3 regions of the Shewanella sp. Scap07 genome follow, and region 3 is predicted to be linked to each of the others. Evidence: predicted binding sites of a transcription regulator. Region 3 holds the regulator's gene; each other region holds the start of a gene.
The links. Region 3 encodes sigma-54, which starts transcription at its own class of promoters, with help from an activator protein. Its sites were predicted from a motif close to GTTGGCACGNNNNTNGNNT; they were not measured.
Positions count from the first base shown of each region.

Region 1 (5,646 bases), 970 kb from region 3:
CCCCATGACAGGGTTACCACGGTTGTTTGACAACAGACCTGTAGAGTCAAAACTTAAGCTACCGGAGCGGGTATAGGCTTCTCCACCATCAGCACCTTGTACCGCTATCCAGCCCTCACCTGCTACTGCAATGTCAAGATCACGGCCAGTGGTTTTAATTGGACCACTTGCAAAATTGGCAGAAGGGTTCTCTGTCATCGCAAATACACGAGTTGGCAAGCCTTCACCGAAAGCCTGCATAGTGCGAGCCTGTTCAAGATCAGCTTTAAAGCCATCAGTATTTGCATTGGCAAGGTTGTTAGCTCGCACAGCGAGCGAATTCATATTCTGCTTAGCGCCACTCATGGCGACGTAGAGTAATTTATCCACTTGCAGCTCCGTCAATCTTTCAACTTAAACTTCTATTAACAAGTTAAAAGCAAACTTCGTGCCAATAAATGTTCATAATTTTGGCGCTGGCGAGTTTTTTAAAATCAAGCGGTTAAACCATTGAAGGGGTATCACAAAAAGGAAGGCAATAGCAGGAGGCAAGGTGTTGCCGCCATCGGCAACACCTTAATAAAATCTAGCGGATCTGCAACACGGTTTGTTGGAGGGTATTGTTAACTTCCAAAGTACGTGAGTTTGCTTGGAAGTTGCGCTGCGCTGAAATCAAATCAACTAACTCTGTCGTCAAATCAACATTGGATTGTTCAAGTGCCGATGAGCGAATACTACCAAATGTACCACTGTTAGCTTCACCCGCTAGTGCAGGGCCTGAATCCAAACTGGCTTTCCAAGAAGTATTACCGACTTGGGTTAGGCCTTGCTCATTAGAAAAACGCGCCAGCGCAACACGTGCTAGCGGCACGGTCGAGCCGTTACTGTAACTGGCATTAATTAGACCATCAGCGCCCACTTCCACATTGGTCAAACGTCCAACTGTGGTACCGTCCTGAGTCAATTCAGTGACTTCAAATGGTGATGCATACTGTGTTGGATTATTGAAGTTAACCGTCAATGTTTGCGTACCATCGGCACCAGGGCCTAATACGTTAGCACCATTAACACCTAGCTCTTCAGTGGTTATCACAGCAGGGTCACTACCGGTGTAGGCGCCTGTGTCGTTAAAGGTTAATACTGCACCTTTCCAACCACCCGCATTGGTCGCACTGCCAGTACCATCTGGGGTGCCATCACCATTGGTATCTGTTTGATAAGTACCCGCTGGACCGGCTAAATCAACTTGTTGGCCATCAACAGCATAAAATGCCACCCAGTTACTTTCACCGGTATAGGCCGCTTCTGGCGGACGCACAAAATAGGTCGTCATAATGTGCGGCTCGCCAAGTGAGTCATACATGGTGACCGAAGTAGAATTGTTATAGGTATCGGGATCGTTAGGATCAAAATTTGCTGGGTCTAATGTCGCTTCGCCGGCATTTAAGTTCATTTGCAAGCCAACATTTTCTGACATCTGTGGACTACCTGCAGTGTCAGGAATTTTGACGGGTTGCGTAGTCGTTAAACTCACTGATGTAGAGTTACCGTCGGCATCAACCGGGAAGGTTTGTAAAAAGTTACCCGCAGAGTCAACCAAATAGCTATCCGCGTCCACCTTAAAAGCACCAGCTCGTGTGTAACTATGATCTTGTGAGCCTAGTTCTGATGAGGTAACGAAAAAGCCACCACCATTGATGGCCATATCAAGTGCGTTATTAGTAAACTGCAAACTGCCTTGATGAAATTGCTGGGCAACTTGTGTAGTCGTTGCACCGCCACCCACAGCCGTTTTACTATTGGCAAAAATTGAGTTGGCATACACATCTGCAAACTCAGCACGTGACTCTTTAAAGCCAACAGTATTAACGTTGGAAATATTATTAGCCGTAGTATTTAGATCTTTTTGAGCCGCGGCGATCCCACTCAATGCAATGTTAAACGACATAGTTCACCCCTATCATAAAATTCTGTATAAATTAGGCTTAAAGCCAAATCTGCCCAAATGTTAAGTTTCAGACACTGCCAAAACATCACCGAGCTTAATGCCACCGATACCTCTTAAATTTAAGATGGCACCTGTGCTTGCTGTTCCGAGTGACACACTGGTTACGTGTGCATAGGTTGAGACTGGCAAATCTTGATTCTCGCCATCAACTCGTCCTGTCGCTTTAATGGAGTAATTACCACTAGCAACAGGCTCACCATTCTTGTCTAGGCCATCCCAAGCCACATCAATATTGCCGCCGGCACTGCCATCTACGGTATAAGTCTTAACTAGCTGACCTTTCTCATCTTCAATTCGTACCGTAATACTTTCTATAGGCTCTGGCGTACTGACAATACCTTTTAGGCTTGGATCCTCAGCTGAAATATGACCAGTATCTGACGGAATCAGTACTTTCTGGCCGACCAACCCTGACGCCTGCAACGCCTGACTCGATGTCATGACGGTATTAAGGTTTACAATCTCTTCATTAAGGTTATTGATACCATCTACCGTAGAGAATGAGGCCATTTGCGCAATCATCTGATCGTTATCAACTGGCTTAAATGGGTCTTGCATCGATAACTGCTGACTGAGTAACGAGAAAAAGTCTTCTTGGGTCAATTCCTGGCTGTTGGCTTCTGGAATTGACGACTCTTCTGGTAGTCGAATGCCATCAAGGAATGGATTACCTGTTAGCTCAGTCTGAGTTTGAGCCGATGCACTGGCACTACCAATATCACTAGTCGCTTGTGCCGGCGCTATCGTCTTGTCTGCCGTTGATTGACTCGACAGCGGTTGATTAGTTAACGGATTAATGAGGCTCACTGCTTACCTCCTACTGTTTGCCAATACGTAGTGTTTGTTGCAACATCGACTTTGCCGCATCTGCCACTTGCACATTCATCTGATAAGACCGTGACGCTGAAATCATATTCGCCATCTCCTCCATCACATTGACATTGGGCTTATAGATAAAACCATCTGCGTCAGCCATAGGGTGAGAAGGTGAGAATTCTTTTTGCAACGGCATATCACTTTCTACAATGCCTGCGACTTTCACTGAAGTAGTCGCTTGTTGCTGGTGAGTGGCTTTCGCCATCTCTGCTTCAAAAATGGGGTGTCTTGCTCGGTAAGTGCCTTCAACACTGCTAGAAACCGCATCAGCATTAGCAATATTACTTGCCGTTGTATTCAATCGGACCGATTGCGCTGACATGCCTGAGCCGGCCACATTAAAAATATCGAATAAGCTCATAATTAACTTCCTCTCAGGGCTTTTTTAAGGCCGGAAAACTTACTATCGAGAAATCCAAGCGACATTTGGTATTCCAAAGCATTTTGCATAAATTCAGATTTTTCCTGTTGCACATCAACGGTATTGCCATCACCTGTATCAGGCTGATTAGGCACTCGATAAGCAACATGCTGTTGGGTCAATGCTTTTAAATCAAAGTGCTTACTATTGGTTTCGCTCATTGCTAGGCCACTTTGATTTGAACGTGCTGATTGCATCGCCTTATCAAAGTCAATGTCTTGTGCTTTATAGTGAGGTGTATCGGCATTCGCTATGTTTGATGAGATCACCTGAGCACGTTGAGAGCGCACTCCCAATGTGTATTGATGAACCCCCAACGCTTTGTCAAAACTGATCGCCATAAAATTGCCTCCTCAAATAGATGCAATAAATAAAGCAATAGTTGTGCCAAAAAAAACAAGAGGAGAGTAACAGAAGTGAGTTAAACGAAAATGCCAACACAATGGTTGGCATTTTTAGGCAATGAAATGGCAGTAAATGTCTGCTTAATTACGCTTTTGGTAATAAATCCCTGGGTTGCACCGCACCATATCAAATTCTTCAGTTAAACCAGCAATAGACTCGGATGCGCCCAAAAATAAAATGCCTTTTGGATTTAAAGCGGCAGCAAATTGCCGCAAGATTTTTGCCTTTGCCTCTGGTGCAAAATAGATCAGCACATTACGGCAAAAAATAATGTCAAACTTGCCTAACAAGGTATAACTCTCAAGCAAGTTATGTGCTCGAAAATTCACCAAGCGCTTGACGTTAGGCTTAATGGTCATAGTGCTATTGGCTGTCGCATCAAAAAACTGACGCTTTCTTTCCTCTGACAAACCACGCCCCAAAGCCAAGCTGTCGTATTCGCCGCTTTTACACTTTTCTAGCATAGAAGGTGACAAATCTGTTGCTAATATGGATGCGCTTCCCGGCAGAGTGCCAGGGCGTTTTTGCTGATATTCCAGAATGGTCATCGCCAATGAATACGGTTCTTGGCCTGATGAGCACGCCGCTGACCATATTTTTAACGGTCGACCAAGGCGGCTATATTCAGGTAACAGCGTGTTGCCTAGCAATTCAAACGGATAACGATCGCGGAACCATAAGGTTTCATTGGTCGTCATCGCGTCAATCACTTCTGCACGCAATTGCCGCTCGGTTGGCTTCATTGAATGCTTCACCACCTCAGACAATGACGGCAAATTATATTTGCCCATCAATGGCGCCAACCGGCTACGAACTAAATATTGTTTATTGTCACCCAGCACAATACCGCTGTGTTGCTCCAGAAATAATCTGAATTGATTGTATTCCGCTTCAGCGAGTGATTTATTCGGCACCGTGGCATCCCAATATTAAATTAAAATCAGCTACAACATACACTATAGCAAGTAAATGGCAGCGCAGCTTTATACATTAGCTAACTGTCTGATACAAGATAAAAAGTGCATCTTATATCAATTTGCAGTTATAAACTTAAATGTTTGTTTACTGCTGCGGCAAGTTCATCTGGGTTAAATTTGGCAATGAAGTCATTAGCACCCACTTTTTCAACCATAGCCTGATTAAATACCCCACTTAACGACGTGTGTAGAACCACTTTAATGTCTTTAAGTTTTGGGTTATCGCGAATCTCAGCGGTCAGTGTGTACCCATCCATTTCGGGCATTTCAATATCAGAGATAATGAGTGGGATTTCTGTGGCCACATTATCCATTTCAGCTGCAACTGCGGTCAGTTTATCTAACGCTTCACGGCCATCTTTTGCTGTATCAATTTGCAAACTCAAAGACTCAAGTGCCCTGATGATCTGTTTACGCGCCACAGCTGAGTCATCAATGACCATAATATGGTAATGCTGCTCTCTATCAATTGTTAACTGCTCATCAACCTCTTTACTGATTTGGGTTTTCACCGGCGAGATCTCATCGAGGATTTTTTCAACATCCAATATCTCGACCAACTCACCTTCAATTTCAGTCACCGCGGTTAAGTAAGAATAACGACCTGCGCCCTGTGGCGGCGGCATGATAGCTTCCCAATTCATATTGATGATCCGCTCTACCGAGCTGACCAAAAAGCCTTGTACACTGCGGTTATACTCAGAAATAATGATGAAGCATCCTTCCGTGTTTTCTATTGGGCGCCCACCTGTAGCAGCACTCAAATCAATCACCGAAATCGTCTTGCCACGAATGTGAGCCACACCACGAACAAAAGTATTGAGTTTAGGTAATCCCGTCAGTGGTGGACACTGCAATACTTCTTTAACTTTAAAGACGTTAATACCAAAACGTTGGCGACCGTTTAATTTAAACAGCAGTAACTCTAAGCGGTTCTGACCAACTAATTGAGTACGTTTATTAACCGATTCAAGAATATT
Region 1 covers NZ_CP041329.1:3,283,428-3,289,073, forward strand. Annotated here, with positions in the region: gene flgF (flagellar basal-body rod protein FlgF) at 1-369, opposite strand, end outside; gene flgE (flagellar hook protein FlgE) at 566-1,927, opposite strand; gene flgD (flagellar hook assembly protein FlgD) at 1,988-2,794, opposite strand; gene flgC (flagellar basal body rod protein FlgC) at 2,805-3,224, opposite strand; gene flgB (flagellar basal body rod protein FlgB) at 3,227-3,625, opposite strand; gene FLM48_RS14385 (protein-glutamate O-methyltransferase CheR) at 3,770-4,603, opposite strand; gene FLM48_RS14390 (chemotaxis protein CheV) at 4,732-5,646, opposite strand, start outside.
Region 1: flgB (flagellar basal body rod protein FlgB) is a predicted target of sigma-54. The motif match lies at 3,658-3,676, and genes of this name have one in related genera.

Region 2 (5,646 bases), 1.6 Mb from region 3:
CAGCTAACGTACTTAATTCGTGACTTTGATCGTGACCAGTTTGAGCAGCGTAAGCAGTGGTTAGCATCCCGTGTTGCTAAGTACGATGCTGAGCTCACCGTTGGCAAACTGACCATAGACATTACCGATAGCTATTACAATATGCGCGAGCAGGTCGAAGGCCATCCTCACATTATCGATATTGCTAAAGCGGCAATGCTGGCCTGCAATGTCGAACCCATTATTAAGCCGATTCGCGGCGGTACCGATGGCAGTCGCTTATCGTTTATGGGATTACCTTGTCCGAATATTTTTACCGGCGGGCATAATTTTCATGGTAAGCATGAATACATCTGCTTAGAGTCGATGCAAAAAGCGGTCGAAGTGATCATTGCTATTAGTTGTCTTACTGCGGAGCGTTACTCAAGCACCAATAAGGCTTAAGTTACGTATAACGCTATGCATCTTAAGCTTGATTGGGGTTAAGGTAATGGAATCACCGGCATTTCAATGGGGTCACTGCTGGTAGGAAAGCTAATCACAAAACAGGCGCCGCCCAAAATTGGCGCAGTATCAAGTTTGATGCTGCCTTTGAGTAAGGTTGCGGCATTAAAGGCGGCAGATAGCCCTAAGCCAGTGCCGCCTTTATTACGTGTAGTGGTATAAAAAGGCTCAAAAATATGGGTGGCAGCCTCAGCGCTAATGCCACAGCCATTGTCTTGAATGGCGATATTAATGTGCTCACCATCAAATTCACTTTCTATGTAAATGCGGCCTTGCTGTAGATCAGTAAAAGCATGGGCATAAGCATTAGATAAGATGTTGGTGACGATCTGCTTGAGCAGCTTTTGATTGGTAGTGATCACCAATTCGGGATCAACATTAATATCTATTTCAACTTGTTGATTAGGGTAGATGAGCTTCATAGAGTCACAGTGATCTTGCAATGTTTCCCGCAGATTTAAACTGCGTTTTTCTTCTAAACTCTGCTCGGCAGCGACTGTTTTGAACTTCTGAATTAAACTGCTTGCTCGGGTAATATTACTGATAATGAGTTCGCAGCTTTGTTGGTACTCTTCTAAGATTGAATTGATCTCTTCAAGGGTGGCATTTTCACTGTGGATCAATTCGATCAATTCTTTAATGTGCACCAGTTGGGTACTGGCTGCTGTTAAGCAGATACCGATTGGGGTGTTGATCTCATGGGCAACCCCAGAGACGAGTCCGCCCAAGGCTGCCATTTTCTCTTGTTCTACAAGCACTTCTTGTGCTTTTTTCAATACCAGCAATGATTGTTCTAGTTCTTGCGTACGCTCTTTGACTTGTCTAGCAAGCTCCTCCTTGTAACTACGTTCTAAATCCAGCAAGCGCTCTCGATCGGCCAGTGCGTCTTGCAATTCCTGTTTAGATTTCTTGATATCGTCAAAGGAGACTCGCAGCTGCTGTTGCATAGTATTGATAGCATGAGCGACTTGAGTAAACTCATCTTGGCGATGTTGTTTATCAGTAAAAATAAGTGGTTCGAAATCGGTATCAATACGGATATTTTGGCTATATAAACTCAACTTAAGCAGGTGCCGAGTGATCTGAAACCAGACTAAAAACAAGATAAAGCCGGCCACAATGAAGGTTTTTATCGCATTAGATATTAAGATGACGATGGCGCGATCGAGTAGTTTGTCATACACCGCCCGCAGATCGGCTTGCACTAACAAACTGCCAACAGGAATCACATCATTGCCTGAGTTATAGGTCAGTGGAAAGGATTTCTCTATGGTATTTTCTGGTTTGGGTATCCCCGCTTCCCACTCTTGGCCACTGTCATCGTTGATGGCGATAAAGGTGATATCTGGCAGCTGGATCAAACCGTCAATCTGCGTATTGATTAGTCGCTCGTCAATGACCCAAATGCTTGCCGCTAGCACCTCTAGGTTAACTTTTTCAATGCTGTCAAACTGCTCACTGATGCGACTGACATCACTGTTGTAGTCCTTAAAAAGTTGAAAACCCGTTGTGAGTATAGTGATCAATGAGCTAAACAAAATAATAGATAGCGTTAGCTTTCTACCGATTGGGCTCTTGAGCAATTGGCTAGTCAATATTTGCATGGTGTATTCAGGGGGCGCCTTTTCCTTAAATGAAATCTACCTGATCATCGCTAGGTCTCAGATCCATATAGTGTTAAGCATAGACGGCCTACAGTTTTCTGCTTACTGATTTATGGGGATTTTCTGGCTATTTCGATACATCTATGGATATAAGGCGTCAAAAAAATTTTGGCATTTATTTTGCATTTGGTAGATCCAGTACAGATCTTTGACACTGGGTATATGAAGATGGAAAAAGTGGACGTCAAAATAATGAAACAGATCACCCCAAAACAAGTGGTGTTTAATACTATGCTTTGGCTTGCATTGGTCAGCGCAACATTGCTGTTTGCCCCAAGTGCTGTGATGGAAACCTTGCGATTGGATGTGTTTGTCCAACAATATGCTCACTACTTAGGGTTAGGATTGATAATCGGTAGTGCGTACTTGCTGACTCAGGTGGCAAGTTACTTTTTAGATGAAGCAATTACCTACCTCAAGAGCAAGCGCAATGTTGAAGTGATTGAGAAAAAAGTCCGCTTACTTGACCCAACCGAGCGAGCGTTATTGCGGGAGTTCTTTTTACAAGGCGAAACTATTTTAACTCTACCTGAAGCTGAACCCGCGGTAATGAGTTTAGTTGAAACCAATATTTTGCAGCCGATGGGTAACCAAAGGCATTACGCGATTCAGGGGTCGACGGCCGACTTTAAAATATCAATGCAGGCGCGCAGTTACCTTAACCGTCAGGTGTTACGTTTGCCAGTGGGTGAGCCTAGCCAGGAAGAGATGCAGTTATTGATAAAAGCACGCCCAACTTTTGCCAATAGCATAGCGCCGCAGCGCAAGCATGCCGCTTAAGGCGCAGGCTGCCACTGTTAATATCCATATTGCCTAGACAAAAAAATGGGGGCTCAATGGGCCCCCTGCATTAGAAATTTTGTTATTTTTTTGATGCGCGCTTAGCTACTGCTGCGGCTTATTGTGGTTTGGATTTGCTAATGAACATCCACATGATGTACGACATAATCCCTATTGTGGCGAATATCACAATCATCGACAGCAAACCAATGGCGTTACCAAACATTAAATCTAACCAAAATGCCATAGTGAAATCCTCTTTCGCAGATGTATCAAAATTTGATATCCCTAAATTACCGCGATTGTTACCAACTTTTGCTGATCTTGATCAAGGATTGCTATGCAAATGGAAAATTTTATCTATTTTGTGTTGTGAAGCTGGCAATTGACTGGCAGGCAGCATGGTTTCGATTGTCAAAGGGGCCAACAAGGGCGCCTTCGCTGGAAAAATGCTCGTTTGATACTAAAGGTTAAGTAAAAGGCTTGCGATATCCAAATCCAAAGGTATAATTCCGTTCACTTACTTCGCAGAGCCTGTGATTTAAGGTCTATTTGATTAATGCCGGTGTGGTGGAATTGGTAGACACGACGGATTCAAAATCCGTTGCTTTCGAGCGTGACGGTTCAAGTCCGTCCACCGGTACCAATCAAAATACTCTTTTCGAAGAGACTTTCATTAAGAAAGTAAGAAACCTGCTAATAAGCAGGTTTTTTTATGTCTAAATTTTATCAACCAGATCTCCTCTACGCCCTACAGATAAACGCTTCAATCCCGTCAGAGTTAAATTAAACCCGTGCTTTTTTATTTTCTTGTAGCTTGATGACTTAGCACGGTGGAACACAGGTGCAGGAAAGTGGTCAACAACTTATTTAGCTAGCAGGTGATACTCGTTTTTTGGACCATGGTGCCAAACAGGCGTTTGTACGGATAACATTTTGGCGGTCAGCTGCGGGAGACTCACAGCCTATGAGACCTTTAATGCATGCTCTTTGCAGATTTTGTCTGTTTCATCTTCGGTGAGATCAATGTTGAGCAAGCGACAAAAATAGCCATTGGCGTGTTTTTCGTTGTGAATACATGTCCTGCATACACCAAACGTATCCATGTTATTGGTTTTCAATAGGGCGCTATTCAATGCGCTTAATGATTTGGTTAGCGAGGACTGACTTTCTGTATCTAAACTTTCCAAAGCTTCAGTGAAAGGCATTCCTGGTAACTCTTGTTCTATGAGTTTTTTGCCTTTTTGCGTCACCCATAACCTGACTGTGCGTTTGTCATGCTTATCGGGAATCTTCTCAATAAAGCCTTTTGCCTCGAGCGATTTGATGGTTTGTGACACTGTCCCTTTTGTTTGGCCCAGGTAGTCCACCACCGACATCAAGGTGTTAGAAAATTGGTTGCATGAAACAAGGTAATGAAGGACCTCAACCTGCACAGGTTGAAGGCCGCATTTGGTCGCCACTTTTCTCAGGTTCGCCCGGGTGATTTCACCCAACCTTTCTATGAGTTTGTATGTTTCATATATATCCATAACAGAATGGTATCGACTAAAAACAATGTTGACAAGCAAAATGTTTTGATCAAATATAGTTTCGATTCGAAACTATATGGTGATTTAACATGAATAATCTGAAAAAACTTATCATCCCCTGTTGGGTGACGACGATACTCCTATCTGGATGTGGCTCTGATGGCACAAAGCAATCTGATTTTGAAATCCCTGCTCCTGTTGAGGCTGTATTGCCAGGAGACGATTACGATGTAGGGGCGTTTGAAATCAGCAACGCGCACGTGAAATATGAAGCTGTTTTAGATGCCTATGTCTTTACTATTGAGACCAGTGAGGAAGCAGGTTCTGTCGCGCCGGTTCCGGCTGGGCAAGTAGATGGCGCACCTGTTTTAGGCTATGTGTTCGTCACTGACCTACGGCCTGAAGATATTGGTTATGCTGGTGTACAAGGCACTGTCGCGCTTGGAATAACCAGCCACCCTGACTTTGATGATACGCCGCTATGGGATGAAGATAATAACAGCGCCTATGATGACGATGGTGTTGTGTATCACTCTCATTGGGTAGTGCTTGAAGAGAATACCTTAGCAGGTGAGGGGCTCGCCGTGGTGCAGGCTAGCGTTGATGATGTTTTGACGCCAACCTCTCCCATGGCGATGTATCTTGATTCTCCGGGGTTCACTATTGTTGAGAAAGGTCGCGAAATTAGCGTTATCGTGCCAGTCAATGCAGTTAAACGCCAAGCTGACTTTGTCTCAAATGCGCTAACCGCTTACTTAGAAGTGGCGATCATCGATCAAACCCCTCTATTAAAAGTTGAACGTATATACAGCGAGCTAGACGCCCAGCTTGTGATACAAAATAGTGCCCGCGTACCAGCATTTAACTGGCCAAGCTTATCCACCGAAATGACAACGGAGTCATTTAACCTAGTTAACACAAGTGTTGATTACCTTGAAGAAATCGACTCTTTGATCTTTTCAATGACGACTCTTGCACCTGCGGCGACGAGTACAGTGATGCCGATTGGTGAGGTCAATGGAGCACCAGTGCTAGGTTATGTATTCCCGACCAATGTGTCACCTAATGCGGTAGGCTTCAAAAACATTGATGACGGCATTCTAGCGCTCGCCGTGACCACCCATCCTGATTTTGACGACACCCCACTATGGGATGAAAATGCCAATGGCGACTTCCTCGATGACGGT
Region 2 covers NZ_CP041329.1:718,206-723,851, forward strand. Annotated here, with positions in the region: gene pepT (peptidase T) at 1-423, shown strand, start outside; gene FLM48_RS03115 (ATP-binding protein) at 462-2,087, opposite strand; gene FLM48_RS03120 (superinfection exclusion B family protein) at 2,316-2,927, shown strand; gene FLM48_RS03125 (DUF3149 domain-containing protein) at 3,046-3,174, opposite strand; tRNA gene FLM48_RS03130 (tRNA-Leu) at 3,489-3,573, shown strand; gene FLM48_RS03135 (MarR family winged helix-turn-helix transcriptional regulator) at 3,893-4,459, opposite strand; gene FLM48_RS03140 (hypothetical protein) at 4,549-5,646, shown strand, end outside.
Region 2: FLM48_RS03120 (superinfection exclusion B family protein) is a predicted target of sigma-54. The motif match lies at 2,255-2,273, and genes of this name have one in related genera.

Region 3 (5,646 bases):
TTACATTAGAAAAAGATGTTATCATTGACGCCATCAGCCCTGAAGAGCCGATACAAACAATTGAAACAACATACCTAGAACTCGATTTAAACACCATGATTATGACGTCAGATAGGACAATCAATATCACGGGAAACGACTTCATCATCACGGGTGAAGGCTTGTTTGGCGATCTGAACAAGCAAACCGTAAAACTGACGAGTCAGGTAAAAGGTACTTATGAAACTAAATAAACTTATTGCTGCTGCTTGTTTGTCAGTCCTTAGCTTGCAGATTGGTGCGGTTGAAAACGATTTGCTGCAAGAAGTCAAAATTGCCGCTGCGAGCCAAGAAGCAGATATTAAAAATAATCAAATAATCTTCAATGGCCCAGTTGAGGTTACCCAAGGCTCAATCAAGATTAATGCAGATGAGCTACGCGCGTTTACCAAAGATGAAAGTAATGGCAAAATTTTGGTTGCTACCGGTACCCCGGCAACGTATTCACAAATAATGGAAGATGGTCGTCCAGCAAAAGCCAGCGCCAGTGAAATTCGCTATGAACTTGCCACCCGCACCTTAACCCTAATTGGCAATGCCACACTTGAGCAAGATGGTAGCCAAGTGACCGGTAACCAAATACGTTACAACATTGAACAACAACAGTTAATTGCAGAGAGTACCGGCAATGACCGTGTCATTACGATTATCCAACCCGAAAACTACCAAGAGCTTGATGAACCTGAAAGCAAACCTCAGGAGCAACAATGACCGATAAAACGCTCAAAGCGGTCAATTTAGCCAAAAGCTACAAAAGCCGCGCTGTGGTTCAAGATGTGAGTTTAACCGTTAAAACTGGGCAGATCGTCGGCTTACTGGGCCCAAATGGTGCGGGTAAAACGACCACTTTCTACATGGTTGTTGGCTTAGTTCAGAGTGATAAAGGTCGTATCTTTATTGATGAAGACGATTTAACTTTAGATCCTATGCACCTGCGTGCGCGCAAAGGTATTGGTTACCTGCCACAAGAAGCCAGTATTTTCCGCAAGTTATCGGTTAGAGATAACATCATGGCCGTGCTGCAAACCCGTAAAGAGCTCAATACCGCACAGCGAGAAGAACAGTTAGAACATTTATTGGAAGAGTTCCACATTACTCACATTCGCGATAGCCAAGGTATGGCACTATCGGGCGGTGAAAGACGTCGAGTTGAGATTGCTCGGGCACTTGCGGCAAACCCGAAGTTTATCTTATTAGATGAACCGTTTGCGGGAGTCGATCCTATCTCGGTTATCGACATCAAAAAGATCATTGAGCAACTGAAAAACCGCGGCCTTGGTGTGTTAATTACTGACCACAATGTACGCGAAACACTCGATGTTTGTGAGCGAGCCTATATTGTGAGTCATGGCAATCTTATCGCTGAAGGCACACCCGCTGAAATCTTGGACAATCAACAAGTCCGTGCGGTGTACTTAGGTGAACAATTCAAGCTATAGTTAAACCATAGTGAGGGTGATGACTGTTGACAGTGTCATCACCTGATTAAATTTTGGGGATTAGAGAAACCCCATAAAAAACAAGCAAGCTTTCTCATTTTATAATTACAAAGAAGGGAATAGCAGTAAGATGAAAGCGTCACTCCAGCTCAAAATGGGTCAACAGCTCACCATGACTCCTCAGCTGCAACAGGCCATCCGCCTCCTGCAGCTGTCGTCATTGGAATTGCAGCAAGAGATCCAACAAGCATTAGAGTCCAACCCGCTATTAGAATTGGACGAAGAGCAAACCGACGCCAGCGATAGCAGCCAAGATGATAAAAATAGCGACACTGACGACTACAGCGCAACCACTGACAGCGCCAGCAATCAAGATAGCTCATCAGTAGAAACATCCGAGGCCCTCACCCAAGAATCAATGCCAGATGAACTGCCCGTTGATACCACGTGGGATGAGGTATATACCGCAGCCCCCAATGCCAGTTCTGGCGCAATGCGTGATGATGATATGCCCTTCCAAGGTGAAACCAGCGAAGGCTTGTATGAACATTTAGAGTGGCAAAAAAACCTCACGCCTTTTTCAGACAATGACAATGCCATCGCCACGGCTATTATTGACGCCATTGACGAGCGCGGCTATTTAACTCAAACCTGCGAAGATATTCTCGATGCCATGGGCGATCCGGAAATAGAACTCGATGAAGTTGAAGCGGTACTTAAACGCATTCAACACTTCGACCCTATTGGCGTGGCCGCCCGAGATTTAAGCGAGTGCTTGTCAATTCAGTTGGCACAGTTTAGCGAGAGTACCCCGCATATTGGCAATGCCAAGCTACTCATCAAAGAGCATTTAGATTTAATTGCTGGGCGAGACTTCCGCTTGCTGATGCGTAAAACTAAGCTCAAAGAAGATGATTTACGTGAAGCCATTGCATTGATCCAATCACTGAACCCTAGACCCGGGTTAACCGTTGCGCCTAACCGTGATGAGTATGTGATTCCGGATGTTACGGTCACTAAACAAAAAGGCCGCTGGGTGGTTGAACTCAACCCTGATTACATGCCAAAAATCAATGTCAATCAGCACTACGCATCTATGGCTCGTAGCACTAAAAACCAAGCCGATAGTCAATTTATTCGAGGTCACCTCCAAGAAGCGAAATGGTTCTTAAAAAGCCTTGAGAGTCGCAATGATACCTTGCTAAAGGTGGCTAACTGCATCGTTGATTTCCAACAAGGATTCTTCGAGTTTGGTGAAGAGGCCATGAAGCCAATGGTCCTCAACGATATTGCTGAAGCGGTAGAAATGCATGAATCGACCATATCACGAGTTACCACACAGAAGTATATGCACACCCCACGTGGCATTTTTGAACTAAAATACTTCTTTTCGAGTCATGTTGGCACAGATGATGGCGGCGAGTGCTCTTCGACAGCTATTCGCGCATTCATCAAGAAATTAGTGGCAGCAGAGAACCAGAAGAAACCACTAAGCGATAGCAAGATGGCACAGCTATTGGCTGAACAAGGAATAAAAGTGGCTAGACGGACCATTGCCAAGTATCGTGAGGCAATGCTTATACCACCGTCAAACCAACGTAAGAGTTTATGATCCGTTAATTGAACACTGGAGGACCTATATGCAAATTAATTTGACTGGACACCATGTAGAGATCACTGATTCATTGAGAACTTATGTTCAAGAAAAGTTCTCAAAGCTTGAACGCCATTTCGATCAGATCAATAATGTGCACGTTGTGTTGAATGTAGAAAAAATGCAACAGAAAGCTGAAGCCAAAGTTCACCTTTCCGGCGGTGAAGTGTTTGCCACTTCCCATAATGCAGATATGTATGCCGCCATTGACTCCCTGATAGATAAGCTCGATCGTCAGGTAATTAAACATAAAGAGAAGCTGACAAAACATTAACGATGGAACTAAGTACCATCCTGCGGCCGGAGTGCACGACCTGTGCCACACCGGGCAGTAAGAAAAAGGTACTGGAATTAATCAGCGATTTAGCTGCTGTCCAGTACCCTACCCTTTCCTCACAAGAGATTTTTGAAAGCCTATTGGCTAGAGAGAAGATGGGTAGCACAGGTATAGGTAACGGTATCGCCATTCCTCACGGTCGTCTGAGTAATATCGAATATCCTGTCGCAGTATTGGTCAAGTGTGCTGAGCCGATTGCGTTTGACTCAATCGACAATCAGCCAGTTGATATCTTATTTGCTTTACTGGTGCCCAGTGATCAGTGTGAACAACATTTAAGTACTTTATCCTGCATGGCTGAAAAACTTAATGATAAATTCATACTCAAACAGCTCAGAAAGTCCCATGATGAAGCAGAACTTTATCAGGTGATAACTCAATGAAACTCGTGATGGTATCCGGACGTTCCGGCTCAGGTAAATCAGTAGTACTTAGGGTACTTGAAGACTTAGGTTACTATTGTGTCGACAATTTACCTTTGCCACTGATGGACTCGCTGCTGGAGCAGCTGAAAGGCCGCAATGAACTGGTTGCCATCAGTGTTGATGTACGTAATATGCCAGAGCAAGATATCGAGCTGGAAAAGCAGCTTGCTAATTTGCCAGCAGACACCGAACTACTGAGCTTCTTTCTCGATGCCAGTGATGAAGTGTTGCTAAAACGCTACAGCGAAACTCGTCGCCTACACCCACTCTCCCATTCACAAGCATCACTAAAAGAAGCTATTGAGCTCGAAGGTAAATTACTCAGCCCTGTAGCCGACTTGGTCGATCATTATATCGATACCTCTAATCGCAATATTTATGATCTAAGTGATAGGGTGAGAGAGATCCTGCTTGGCACTGTCGACAAAGAGTTAGTTATCAACTTTGAATCATTTGGCTTCAAACATGGGATGCCGAGTGAAGCCGACTTTATGTTCGATGTGCGCTTTTTGCCAAACCCCCATTGGGAGCCGAACTTACGCCCGCTAACAGGGCTAGATGAACCGGTGCAGCAGTTTCTTGCACAGCAGCCGATGGTGAATAAGTTTATTTGGCAAATCGAGAATTTATTAGCAACTTGGCTACCGCACCTAGAGCGTAACAACCGCAGTTATTTAACTATTGCCATTGGCTGCACAGGCGGGCAACATCGTTCTGTGTATGTAACAGAGCAATTAGCTAAGTTATTTAATGACTCTAAGCACAATGTTAATGCTAGGCACCGTGAGCTCAACAATGGCAAAGCTTGAACGACAGCTCACCATCTGTAATCAACTGGGGCTGCACGCTCGCGCTGCAACAAAACTTGCGGTTTTGGCCTCCACATTTGATGCTGAAGTGACTTTAATCCAAGGTGAAAAACAAGCCTCTGCCGCCAGTGTATTAGGCTTGCTGATGCTAGAAAGTGGCAAAGGTAAATCCATTACCTTACTCAGTGAAGGTAAAGATGCCCAAGCCGCATTAGATGCGATTAGCGCCCTAATCGATGCTAAGTTTGACGAAGCGAATTAAACAATCACCGCATAATCTACAAATTACTCACTTAACTTTAATTTATCTCTACAGTGTCACAGTCTTGAGTTAACATAGCCTGTCGGCACAATTTTTGCGAGTAGGATCAAACACTCCTATAGTTAATGCTATTAACATCGTCGCCTCAAATCATTTAACACGTTTTCACAGCTAACTTGGACTATTCGAGGGGGGATCAATGCCAATAGAAGTACTAGACAATGAGACAAATGATCAGCGCCTCAACCAAGTCACTCAGGCATTGGGCAGCGGCATGTTCGTGCATGTACGCAATATGCTGCATGATATGGCCGCCTCAGACATTGCCTTTATTTTAGAGTCATCACCCCCTAAAACACGCCAAGTGTTATTCCAGCTAATTGACCAAGAGCATACCGGTGAAATCCTCGACGAGTTAGGCGAAGAACTCAAAGATACCCTCATTACTCAAATGGCGCCCGAGCGTGTTGCAAAAGCAGCACAGAACATGGACACCGATGATCTCGCCTACATCTTACGTAGCTTGCCCGACAGTGTTTTCAATCAAGTGTTGCAGTCAATGAGCTCGCAAGATAGAGCCCGAGTTGAACAAGCACTGTCTTACCCTGATGATACCGCTGGCAGCTTGATGAACACTGATACCGTGACCTTACGTCCCGATGTCAATATCGACGTGATTCT
Region 3 covers NZ_CP041329.1:4,250,453-4,256,098, forward strand. Annotated here, with positions in the region: gene lptC (LPS export ABC transporter periplasmic protein LptC) at 1-233, shown strand, start outside; gene lptA (lipopolysaccharide transport periplasmic protein LptA) at 220-750, shown strand; gene lptB (LPS export ABC transporter ATP-binding protein) at 747-1,478, shown strand; gene FLM48_RS18725 (RNA polymerase factor sigma-54) at 1,609-3,090, shown strand; gene hpf (ribosome hibernation promoting factor) at 3,119-3,406, shown strand; gene ptsN (PTS IIA-like nitrogen regulatory protein PtsN) at 3,409-3,852, shown strand; gene rapZ (RNase adapter RapZ) at 3,849-4,703, shown strand; gene FLM48_RS18745 (HPr family phosphocarrier protein) at 4,690-4,965, shown strand; gene mgtE (magnesium transporter) at 5,165-5,646, shown strand, end outside.